DNA from 2 places in the Pseudomonas sp. GW822-FHT05A08 genome. Region 1 is predicted to be linked to the other one. Evidence: predicted binding sites of a transcription regulator. Region 1 holds the regulator's gene; the other holds the start of a gene.

Region 1 (5,881 bases):
GGCCATCGCGAACAATGCCGCCAAGAGTCAAGATACTGCCGCTTTGGTGGCCGCGGTGCGTGTCGGATTGTCGCGCGCCATCGTGCAAAGCATTGTAGGGACTGAGTCCGAGCTGCCTGTGATCACCTTGGAGCCCAGGTTGGAACAGATTTTGCTCAATAGTCTGCAGAAGGCAGGACAAGGCTCGGAAGAGGGTGTCCTGTTGGAGCCAAGCATGGCTGAGAAGCTGCAGCGTTCGTTGATCGAAGCCGCGCAGCGCCAGGAAATGCAAGGTCAACCGGTGATTCTGCTGGTAGCCGGTCCGGTCCGCGCGATGCTCTCGCGGTTCGGGCGCCTGGCGGTCCCGGGCTTGCACGTGTTGGCGTACCAGGAAATCCCTGACAACAAGCAAGTGACCATCGTTGCGACAGTAGGGCCCAACGGCTGAGGTAGTGGGTTATGCAAGTTAAGCGTTTTTTCGCCGCCGATATGCGTCAGGCCATGAAGCTGGTTCGTGATGAGCTGGGCGCCGACGCCGCCATCATTGGCAATCGCCGCATCGCCGGCGGTGTCGAGCTGACGGCTGCCCTGGATTACAAGCTGTCGGCGCTGGCGCCACGGGTGCCGAACATGGAGCTCGAGGACGAACTGCGCAAGACTCAGTCGCGCATCGTCACCGCCCAGGCCGAACTGAGCCTGCGTGGCGACGGCGATGCCAGCACCAATCGCCAGCTGTTCGCCGGCCTGCCGCTGACCGCCGCCGAGCCGCTGATCGAACCTACATTCAACGAGCCCCAGCGCCCGGCCCCGGTAGTCGCCGCGCCGGCGGTCGATCAGCGGGCACTGGACTCGATGCGTTTTGAACTCAATGGCCTGCGCGAGCTGCTGGAAGTCCAGCTCGGCTCCCTGGCCTGGAGCCAGCTGCAAGGCAGCCGGCCCGAACAGGCCAACCTGTGGCGGCGCCTGCAGCGTATCGGCTTGTCCGGTCCGCTGGCCCGCGACCTGCTGGCGCTGATCACTGAAATCGACGAACCCCGCCAGGCCTGGCGCATGCTCCTGGCCCACCTGGCGCGGATGATCGTGACCCCGGAAGTCGAGCCACTGGAGGAGGGCGGGGTGATCGCCATGGTCGGCCCCGCCGGCATGGGCAAGACCACCACCCTGGCCAAGCTGGCCGCGCGTTATGTACTCAAGTACGGCGCGCAGAACATCGCGCTGGTGAGCATGGACAGCTACCGCATCGGCGCCCAGGAACAGCTCAAGACCCTGGGTCGGATCCTCAACGTCTCGGTGACCCATGTCGACCCGGGCCAGTCCCTGGCGCAAGCCCTCGATCCGCTGCTGCGCAAGCGTGTGGTGCTGATCGACACCGCCGGCCTGCAAGCCAGCGACCCGGCCCTGCGCATGCAGCTGGAAAGCCTGGCCGGACGTGGCATCCGGGCAAAAAATTATCTGGTCTTGGCAACCACCAGCCAGAAACAGGTTCTAACCGCCGCATACCACAGCTACAAGCGTTGCGGGCTGGCCGGCTGCATCCTGACTAAACTGGATGAAACCGCCAGCCTTGGTGAGGTGTTGAGCCTGGCGATCAGTCATGAACTCCCCGTTGCCTATCTGACCGATGGCCCGCGGATTCCGGACGATCTGCACTTGCCGCGCCGTCACCAGCTGGTCAGTCGTGCGGTGAGCGTGCAGATGCAGGAAGAACCCAGCGAAGAAGCCATGGCTGACATGTTCGCTGACCTCTACCACAACCCGACCAAGCGGGTTGGCTGAGGGAATCATGAAAAGATTGCAATGTACCTACATCGATGGTCTGCCAGGCATTGTTCCGTTGGTGAACGCGCAGCCAGTTATGTGGCCCCGTCTAAGTAAGACAAGGTAAAGAACGAACATGGGCAGCATGCATCCCGTACAGGTGATCGCGGTGACCGGCGGCAAAGGTGGCGTCGGCAAGACTAACGTGTCAGTGAACTTGTCCCTGGCCCTAGCGGAGCTCGGCCGGCGCGTCATGCTGCTGGACGCCGACCTGGGCCTGGCCAACGTCGACGTGCTATTGGGGCTGACCCCCAAACGGACCCTCGCCGACGTGATCGAAGGCCGCTGCGAGCTGCGCGATGTGCTGCTGCAGGGGCCGGGTGGAATCCGTATCGTGCCGGCGGCGTCCGGCACCCAGAGCATGGTTCATCTGAGCCCGGCGCAGCATGCCGGCCTGATCCAGGCCTTCAGCGACATCGGCGACAACCTCGATGTGCTGGTGATCGACACCGCCGCCGGCATCGGTGACTCGGTGGTCAGCTTCGTCCGCGCGGCCCAGGAAGTGTTGCTGGTGGTCTGCGACGAGCCGACCTCGATCACCGACGCCTACGCGCTGATCAAGCTGCTCAACCGCGACTACGGCATGAACCGCTTCCGCGTGCTCGCCAACATGGCGCAGAGCCCGCAGGAAGGGCGCAACCTGTTCGCCAAGTTGACCAAGGTCACGGATCGCTTCCTGGACGTGGCCCTACAATATGTCGGCGCCGTGCCTTACGACGAATGCGTGCGCAAGGCCGTGCAAAAGCAGCGTGCGGTCTATGAAGCGTTTCCGCGTTCGAAATGCGCGCTGGCATTCAAGGCCATCGCGCAGAAGGTCGATACCTGGCCGTTGCCGGCCAACCCACGTGGACATCTGGAATTTTTCGTCGAGCGGCTCGTGCATCAGACAGCGGGACCGGTGCTATGAGCGCCAGCGGCTACAACCTTTACAAAAAGTCGGCACGTGACAGCCAGTACGAATTGATCGAGCGCTATGCGCCTCTGGTCAAGCGTATTGCCTATCACTTGCTGGCGCGCCTGCCGGCCAGTGTCCAGGTCGAAGACCTGATCCAGGCCGGGATGATCGGTCTGCTCGAAGTGTCGACCAAGTACGACGCGAGCAAGGGCGCGAGTTTCGAGACCTACGCGGGTATCCGTATCCGTGGTGCGATGCTCGATGAGGTCCGTAAAGGTGACTGGGCGCCGCGTTCGGTACATCGCAATACCCGGATGGTGAGCGATGCCATTCGCGCAATTGAAGCTAAAACCGGTCGTGACGCTAAAGATCATGAAGTTGCGGCCGAACTTCAATTGAGTCTCGACGATTATTACGGGATTTTGAACGACACCTTGGGCAGTCGCCTGTTCAGCTTCGACGATCTGTTGCAGGACGGCGAGCATGAAGGGCTGCATGAGGATGGCGCGAGTGCTCATCTCGAGCCGTCGCGCGACCTGGAGGACGAACGTTTCCAGGCCGCGCTGGCGGACGCGATTGCCAATTTGCCGGAGCGTGAGCGACTGGTCTTGGCGCTGTACTACGACGAAGAGCTGAACCTCAAGGAAATCGGTGAGGTCCTGGGAGTCAGCGAATCGCGGGTCAGCCAGTTACACAGCCAGTGCGCGGCCCGTTTGCGGGGGCGTTTGGGAGAGTGGCGAGCGCGCTGACAGGCAGTGTGGGGGACACTGCGGGCGAGACTGGCACGACGTGGCCGGACTTGCGGTGTGTATTCCATGCAGTCGTTGAGTGCTCTGCCTGATTGATTGAATGGCGCGTTCAGGTGCTGGACGCGTTTAAGACTGCTTGGAGGTCGAATTGGACAAGAACATGAAAATCCTCATCGTTGATGACTTCTCAACGATGCGGCGGATCATAAAAAACCTGTTGCGTGACCTGGGTTTCACCAACACGGTCGAGGCTGACGATGGCACCACCGCCATTCCGGTCCTCAACAGTGGGAGCATCGACTTTCTGGTAACGGACTGGAACATGCCCGGCATGACCGGTATCGATCTGCTGCGCCATGTGCGCGCCGATGAAAAACTCAAGCACCTGCCGGTACTCATGGTGACCGCTGAAGCCAAGCGCGAACAGATCATCGAAGCTGCCCAGGCCGGCGTAAACGGTTATGTGGTCAAGCCCTTCACGGCCCAGGCGTTGAAAGAGAAGATCGAGAAGATCTTCGAACGCATCGGTTGAGAGTGGAATCATTCCGCCACGGGGGAGCTATGGAGCACAACGAATCTTCATTGGGCGATTTCGAATCGACCCTGAAAAAACACGCACTCGAACTGGTCGACAGCCTTGAAAAAGGCAAGTTCGGCGAAGCCGTGCAACTGATCCATGAGCTCAACCAGACCCGTGACCGCGGCCTGTACCAGGAGGTCGGCAAGCTCACCCGCGAGCTGCATAGCGCCATCGTCAATTTCCAGATTGACCCGCATATGCCGCAAGCCGAGGAAGTTTCACAGATCACGGATGCCACCGAGCGCCTGTCCTATGTGGTCAGGCTGACCGAGGCCGCGGCCAACCGCACCATGGATCTGGTCGAGAGCGCCACCCCGCTGGTCAATGGCCTGAGCAGCGAAGCCCAGGCCCTGAGCGCCGATTGGGGGCGTTTCATGCGCCGCGAACTGGGCGCCGAGGAATTCCGCGACCTGGCCCGCCGGGTGGACGGTTTCCTGACCCGCAGCGAGCAAGACACGCGCGCGGTATCGAGCAACCTCAACGACATTCTGTTGGCGCAGGACTACCAGGACCTGACCGGTCAGGTGATCAAGCGCGTGACCCAGTTGGTCACCGAAGTCGAGAGCAACCTGCTCAAACTGGTCCTGATGGCCAGCCAGGTCGATCGTTTTGCCGGCATCGAACATGACCGTGAATCGATCCTCGCTGAAAAAGATCCGCAAAAACATCTGGCCAAGGGTGAAGGTCCGCAGATTCATGCCGATAAACGTGAAGACGTTGTATCCGGTCAGGACGATGTCGACGATTTGCTTTCCAGCCTTGGATTCTAGGAGCACCCATACATGAGCTTCGGCGCCGATGAAGAAATCCTTCAGGATTTTCTGGTTGAGGCCGGCGAGATTCTAGAGCAACTGTCCGAACAACTGGTCGAGCTGGAAAGCCGGCCGGACGATGCGGATCTGCTCAACGCAATTTTTCGCGGTTTTCACACTGTAAAAGGGGGCGCCGGCTTCCTCCAGCTCAACGAGCTGGTGGAGTGCTGCCACATCGCCGAGAACGTGTTCGACATCCTGCGCAAGGGTGAGCGTCGCGTCGACGCGGAACTGATGGACGTAGTGCTCGAAGCGCTGGACGCGGTGAACGGCATGTTCGGCCAGGTGCGCGAGCGTACCGAGATCACCGCCGCCACTCCGGAGCTGCTGGCTGCCCTGGCCCGTCTGGCCGAGCCTGCGGGGGCCGAGGAGGTCGCCGCGCCGGTGGCCGACGTTGAGGCAGTTGTTGAAGCCGTTGCCGAGCCGGTCGCCGAATCGACCGAAAGCGAGTCCGGCGATATCACCGACAGCGAGTTCGAGCAGTTGCTCGATTCGCTCAATGCCGCCAAGGCCGAGGCCGAAGCCCCGGCTGCTGTCGCTCCCGCGGCACCTGCCGCCGGCAGCGAAGCGGCCAGCGACGAAATCACCGACGCCGAGTTCGAGTCGCTGCTCGATCAATTGCATGGCAAGGGCCAGTTCGCACCGGATGCGGTGGCCCCTTCGGCCACGGCGCCGGCTGCGGAAAAAACCGCGGCCAGCGACGAAATCACCGATGACGAGTTCGAAGCCCTGCTGGATCAGCTGCATGGCAAAGGCAACTTTGCGGTCGATGCGCTGGACTCCGCGGTAGCAGCGGCGGTACCGCCGGCTGCGCCAAGCGCGGCCGCCGCCGGTAGCGACCTGATCACCGACCAGGAATTCGAATCCCTGCTCGACGAGCTGCATGGCAAGGGCAAGTTCTCTGAAGTGCCCGCTGCCGCGGCGACCGTGGGTAGCGCAACGGCCGTCACGGCTCCGGCGCCTGCCGCCGTCGCCAAGCCAGCGGTGAAGAAGCCCGAAGCCAAGGCCGAAACGCCAAAACCGGCTCCAGCCGCTGCTGCGGCGCCTG
Region 2 (5,881 bases), 2.1 Mb from region 1:
GAAAGCGAACTGCGCCGGGCCTTGCGCCGCGACGAGCTGGAGTTGCACTACCAGCCGCGCCTGAACCTGCATGACGGGCAGATCGTCGGCCTCGAGGCCCTGGTGCGCTGGCGCCACGGCGAGCGCGGGCTGTTGCCGCCGAGCGAGTTCGTGCCCCTGGCCGAGCAGAGCGGCCTGATCGTACCGCTGGGCTACTGGGTGATTTCCCGGGCGCTGCGCGACATGCAGGCCCTGCGCGAACGCGGCCTGGCGCCGCTGCACATGGCGGTCAACCTGTCGTTCCGCCAGTTCCAGGACAGCCAGCTGCTGTCGACCCTCAGCCGGCTGATTGCCGAGCGGGGTGTTGAGGCGCAATGGCTGGAATTCGAACTGACCGAAACCGCGGTGATGCGCCGCAGCGACCTGGTCAAGCAGACCATGGATGCGCTGGGTCGGCTGGGGGTGCGGTTTTCCCTGGACGATTTCGGCACCGGGTTCTCGTCCTTCGTGCACCTCAACAGCCTGCCGATTGCCTTGTTGAAGATCGACAAAAGCTTCGTCGGCGGCATGGAGCTGCGCGAAGAGAACCGCAAGCTGGTGCACGCCATGATCAACCTGGCCCACAACCTCCATCTCGAGGTGGTGGCCGAAGGCGTGGAGACCCCCGAGCAACTGGCCTTGCTGCGCAGCTTCGGTTGCGACCAGGCGCAAGGCTACCTGATCAGCAAGCCGCTGCCGCTGACGGAACTGGTGGAGTACCTGACGTTCGGCGCAAGCCAGCAGGTCCTGGTCGACGAGGTCATCTGACGGCACCCCGCCGTAGTGGCAGGAGAACCTGCCGCTACAGGGAATCCCGGGCGGTCTGGAAGTTATCCCGCGCGGCAGGCTCCGCGCCTTCCCGGCGAATCATCCGGCGCATCTTCCATTCGAAAGCCAGGGTCAGGCTGATGGCGGCACACGCCAGCCCCGATGCCAGGCCCCACCACACGCCGGTCGCGCCCCAGCCCAGGGTGAATGCCATCAGCCAGGCCGCCGGCGCACCGATCAGCCAATAGCAGCCCAGGCCCACGAGGAAGGTGGTCTTGGCGTCCTTGAGCCCGCGAATCGCGCCCATGGCGATGGTCTGCGTACCATCGAACAGCTCGAACCAGGCCGCGACCGCCAGCAGGCTGACCGCGAGGTTGATCACGTCGCGAAAGGCCGGGTCGTTATGGTCGAGGAACAGTCCGATCAACTGGTTCGGCAACAGCCAGAAGACCATGGCGAAACCCAGCATGGCCGCGCCGCCAAAGGCGATCCCGACCCGGCCGGCCATGCGCGCGTGCAACAGCTGCCCGGCGCCGTAGTGCTGGCCGATGCGCATGGTGATCGCGTAGGAGATCCCGGCCGGCACCATGAAGGCCACGGAAACGATCTGCAGGGCGATCTGGTGCGCCGCCAGTTGGGTGCTGCCCATGGTGCCCATGCACAGCGCGGCGAAGGCGAACAGCCCGACTTCCACCGCGTAGGTGCCGCCGATGGGCAGGCCCAGGCGCCAGAGTTCCCGCAGGTAGTGGCGATTGGGCCGCGCCAGGCCCTGGCGCAGCGGGTAGGCGGCATAGGCCGGGTGGTGCTTGATGTGCCAGGCCAGCGCCAGGGCCATGCAGTTGGCGACGATCGCGGTGACCAGGCCGATCCCCACCAGGCCCAGCTTCGGCAGGCCGAACATGCCGGTGATCAAGGCGTAGTTGAGCAGGAAGTTGGCCACGGTGCCGGCCAGGCTGATGACCATCACCGGCGTGGCGCGGCCGATGGCGCTGGTGAAGCCGCGCAGGGCCATGAAGCTCAGGTAGCCGGGCAGGGCGAACGGCAGGATCAGCAGGAACTGGCCGGCGGACTGCACGTTGGTTTCGGTCTGGCCGAACAGCAGCAACACCGGCTTGAGGTTCCACAGCAGCAGGCCGGCGACCAGCGCCATCAGCCACGCCAGCCAGAGCCCGGCCTGGGTCAGGCGCGCGGCGCCTTCGATGTCGCCGGCGCCCTGGCGAATCGCGACCAGGGTGCCGACCGCTGCGATCACGCCGATGCAGAAGATCGACACGAACGAATAGGTGGCCGCGCCCAGGCCACCGCCGGCCAGGGCTTCCGGGCTGAGGCGGGCCATCATCAGGGTGTCGGTCAGCACCATCAGCATATGCGCCAACTGTGAGGCGATCAGCGGCCCGGCCAGCCGCAGGATGGCCCAGAGTTCGGTGCGTGCTGGATGCTGCATGGTCATCGGTCTCGATAGGGGGGAGGGAGTCAAGAGGGTTGATTCTCGGCGCTCTGGGTGACTTTCACAAAGGGATAAAAACGATTGGTGGCATGATTAAAACTCATGCTTGCGGATTCTGGTAAGTTGGCGCCATTGCGCCTGTGGAGTGCTGCCATGCCCCGTCGTCTTCCGCCCCTGTATGCCTTGCGCGCCTTTGAAGCCGCGGCGCGATACAGCTCGTTCACCCGCGCGGCCGAAGAGCTGTCGATCACCCAGAGTGCGGTCAGCCGGCATATCCGCACCCTGGAAGACCACTTCGCCTGCCGGCTGTTCCAGCGCAGCGGGCGCAACCTGCAACTGACCGAAGCCGCGCGCCTGCTGCTGCCAGGCATCCGCGAAGGCTTCACCGCCCTCGAGCGCGCCTGCGATACCTTGCGCGCCGAAGACGGCATTCTGCGCATGAAGGCGCCCTCGACCCTGACCATGCGCTGGCTGCTGGCGCGCCTGAGCCGGTTCCGCCATCTGCAACCGGGCAACGAAGTGCAACTGACCAGCGCCTGGATGGACGTCGATTCGGTGGACTTCAACCAGGAGCCCTTCGACTGCGCGGTGCTGCTGAGCAACGGCCACTTTCCGCCGGACTGGGAGGCCAGCTACCTGTTTCCGGAACTGCTGATCCCGGTGGGCGCGCCGAACCTGCTCAACGACCAGCCGTGGGATGTAGCGCGGCTGGCGGCCACCGAGCTGCTGCACCCGACCCCGGATCGCCGCGACTGGCGCAACTGGCTGGAGCGCATGGGCCTGTCCGAGCAGGTTTCGCTCAAGGGCGGACAGGTGTTCGACACCCTGGAACTGGGCATGATCGCCGCGGCCCGCGGCTACGGGGTTTCCATGGGCGACCTGCTGATGGTGGCCGAGGATGTGGCCCAGGGACGCCTGAGCCTGCCCTGGCCGACGGCGGTGGCCAGTGGCGAGAATTACTACCTGGTCTGGCCCAAGACCCGGCCTGGAGGTGAACGTTTGCGCCGCCTCAGCGACTTTCTCCAGAACGAGGTCCGCGCCATGCAATTGCCCGACGTAGAGCGTCTCGGCTGAAACGATGAAGGCCCCGTGACAAGGGGCCTGCGCGATACCCGTCCAGCGCGCTCAAGTATTGATCGGCGCCGCCGAATCCTTGGAAGTGGAGCCTTCGCTCTGAAAGGTTCCGACACCTCATTCTTATTAGAACCATTGCCGAGCGTGTGACGCGATCAGGACGATCCGGTCTCTCGGCCAGGAGCTGTCATGCCTCAACCTCGTGCCCGGATCGCCTCGCAGCTTGGTCTCGCACTCGCCGTGGTACTGGCGATCGTGATCAGCGGCAGTACTGTCTTCGCCCTGCGCTCGCTGGACGCCGCCAACCTCGCCACCCGGGAAGAACACCTGGCCAGTGAGGCACGGCTGCTGGCCGACCAGCTCAATACTTTCCACGGCACCCTGCGCGAAAGTACCCAGCGCCTGAGCGGGCTGTTCGAAAAGCGTTTCAGCGGCGGCCTGAGCCTGCACCCGGACCAGCCGGTGACCGTGGCCGGTACCCAGACCCCGGGCCTGCACCTGGGTGATGTTGTGCTGAACAACAATTTCGAGGAGGTCGACGAGTTCAAGCAGATGACCGCCGGCGTGGCGACGGTGTTCGTGCGCAGCGGCGACGACTTCATCCGCGTCAGCACCTCGCTGAGCAAGCAGGACGGCAGCCGCGCCATCGGCACCCTGCTGGACCATGGGCACCCGGCTTACCAGAAACTCATGGCGGGGCAGAGCTATGTCGGCCGTGCGCTGCTCTTCGAGCGCCTGTACATGACCCAATACACGCCGGTGCGGGACAGCGCCGGCCAGGTGATTGCGGTGCTGTTCGTCGGCTTCGACTACACCGACGCGCAGAACGCCCAGTTCGACAACCTCAAGCGCTTCCGCATCGGCCAGACCGGTTCCCTGGCGTTGCTCGACGAACAGCAAAAGTGGCTGGTGCCGCCGGCCGGCGTGCAGGCCCTGGAGCCGGCGGGGGCGACCATCGCTGAACTGGCCAGGCAGCCGGGCAAGGGCCACTTCTGGAGCGACAAGAACGAGGACTTCTACAGTGTCGCCGTGCCCTTCGAAGGCGGGCCCTGGTCGGTGGTGGCGAGCATGCCGAAGGCCGAGATTCGTGCGGTGACCTGGAGCGTCGGTCTGCGGCTGGTCATTGGCAGCCTGTTGGCAATGCTGCTGGCGGTGGGCGCCACGGTCTGGCTGCTGCGCAGCAAGCTTGCGCCCCTGGGCGACCTGGTGCGCCAGGCCGATGCCTTGGGTAAAGGCGACCTGAGTGCGCGCCTGAATGTCTCCAGCCAGGATGAGATCGGCCAGTTGGCAGGCAGCTTCAACCAGATGGGCCAGGCCCTGTCGACCATGGTCGAGCACATCCGCAAGGCCGCCGCGGAGGTCAATGGCCGGGCCCAGGCGTTGTCCGGGTTGTCGGGCGGGGCGTACGAGGGCATGGAACAGCAGTCGGGCGAGATCAGCAGCATGGCCGGGGCAGTGGAGGAGTTCAGCGCCACCTCGCTGAACATCGCCGACAACATGGGCAACACCGAGCGCCTGGCCCAGGAAAATGCCCAGCAGACCCGGATCGGCCGCACCTCGATGGAGGAGGCCTCGGCGTCGCTGGAGCAGATCGCCGGCGCCTTGAACAGCACAGCCAATGTGATCAATACCCTGGGCCAGCGCTCCGAGGAAATCGGCGGCATTGTCGGGGTGATCACCGCGATTGCCGACCAGACCAACCTGCTGGCGCTGAACGCCGCCATCGAGGCCGCGCGCGCCGGCGAGCAAGGCCGCGGCTTTGCCGTGGTCGCCGACGAGGTACGCAACCTGGCCTCGCGCACCCGCGAAGCCACCGATGAAATCTCGGGGATGATCAACAGCATCCAGCAGGAAACCGGCAACGCCATCGCCACCATGGAGCAGGGCAATGTGCTGATGCAGGAAGGCCTGTCGCGCAACGCCAATGTCGCCTCGGCCCTGGCGCGCATCGACGAGCAGAGCCGCTCGGCCGGCCAGCAGTTCGCCGCGATTACCACCGCGACCCAGGAGCAGAGCAGCACGGCGACCCTGCTCAGCAGCAACCTGCAAAGCATTGCCCTGGCCAACAGCGAACAGCGCGAAGTGGTGTCGAACCTGGCGATCACCGCCAAGGAGCTGGAGAAGCTGGCGGCGGACTTGCGCCAGGAGGTCGATCGCTTCCGTTGATAGCGGTTGCGTGGCCGTTGACCGCGACTGGGGAGGCAGATTGCAAATGCACGGGGCTGGGCTAAACCATAGGGGCGATTTCCCTACAGGATGCCTTCCCGGCAGGAGCTGACATGTCCCGTCTCACTCGCTTTGCCCTCCGTACCGCCGTGCTGCCCCTGGTGCTGGCCAGCCAGATGGCGTCCAGCCAGGAGGCTGTGGGATTCATTTCCCCGGCTTCCTGGTACACCGCCTTCAACGCTATCGCCCAGGTGGCGTGCCATAACTGCTACGAAAAACAGTACGCCGGCACCTTCACCAGCGTGCTCGACAGCGTGCGCACCCTGGAGCTGGACTTCTGGGACCAACGCGATGCGGTCACCGGAGGTTCGCCCCGCCACTGGTTCGTGCGGCACAACCCCGGCAGCC

The links. The regulator FliA, encoded in region 1, starts transcription of late flagellar genes. The targets are predictions, from matches to a motif close to CTAAAGTTTNNNNNNNNNNNGCCGNTAA.
Region 2: a site for FliA is predicted at 3,358-3,385, ahead of AC3RCP_RS30965 (methyl-accepting chemotaxis protein). Genes of this name have one in related genera too.

What each region holds. Positions count from the first base shown of each region.
Region 1 covers NZ_CM179511.1:2,064,802-2,070,682, forward strand. Annotated here, with positions in the region: gene flhA (flagellar biosynthesis protein FlhA) at 1-427, shown strand, start outside; gene flhF (flagellar biosynthesis GTPase FlhF) at 439-1,755, shown strand; gene fleN (flagellar synthesis regulator FleN) at 1,874-2,704, shown strand; gene fliA (RNA polymerase sigma factor FliA) at 2,701-3,441, shown strand; gene AC3RCP_RS09355 (chemotaxis response regulator CheY) at 3,602-3,973, shown strand; gene AC3RCP_RS09360 (protein phosphatase CheZ) at 4,003-4,791, shown strand; gene AC3RCP_RS09365 (chemotaxis protein CheA) at 4,804-5,881, shown strand, end outside.
Region 2 covers NZ_CM179511.1:6,819,086-6,824,966, reverse strand. Annotated here, with positions in the region: gene AC3RCP_RS30980 (putative bifunctional diguanylate cyclase/phosphodiesterase) at 1-786, shown strand, start outside; gene AC3RCP_RS30975 (NorM family multidrug efflux MATE transporter) at 821-2,230, opposite strand; gene AC3RCP_RS30970 (LysR substrate-binding domain-containing protein) at 2,387-3,307, shown strand; gene AC3RCP_RS30965 (methyl-accepting chemotaxis protein) at 3,497-5,473, shown strand; gene AC3RCP_RS30960 (Ca2+-dependent phosphoinositide-specific phospholipase C) at 5,587-5,881, shown strand, end outside.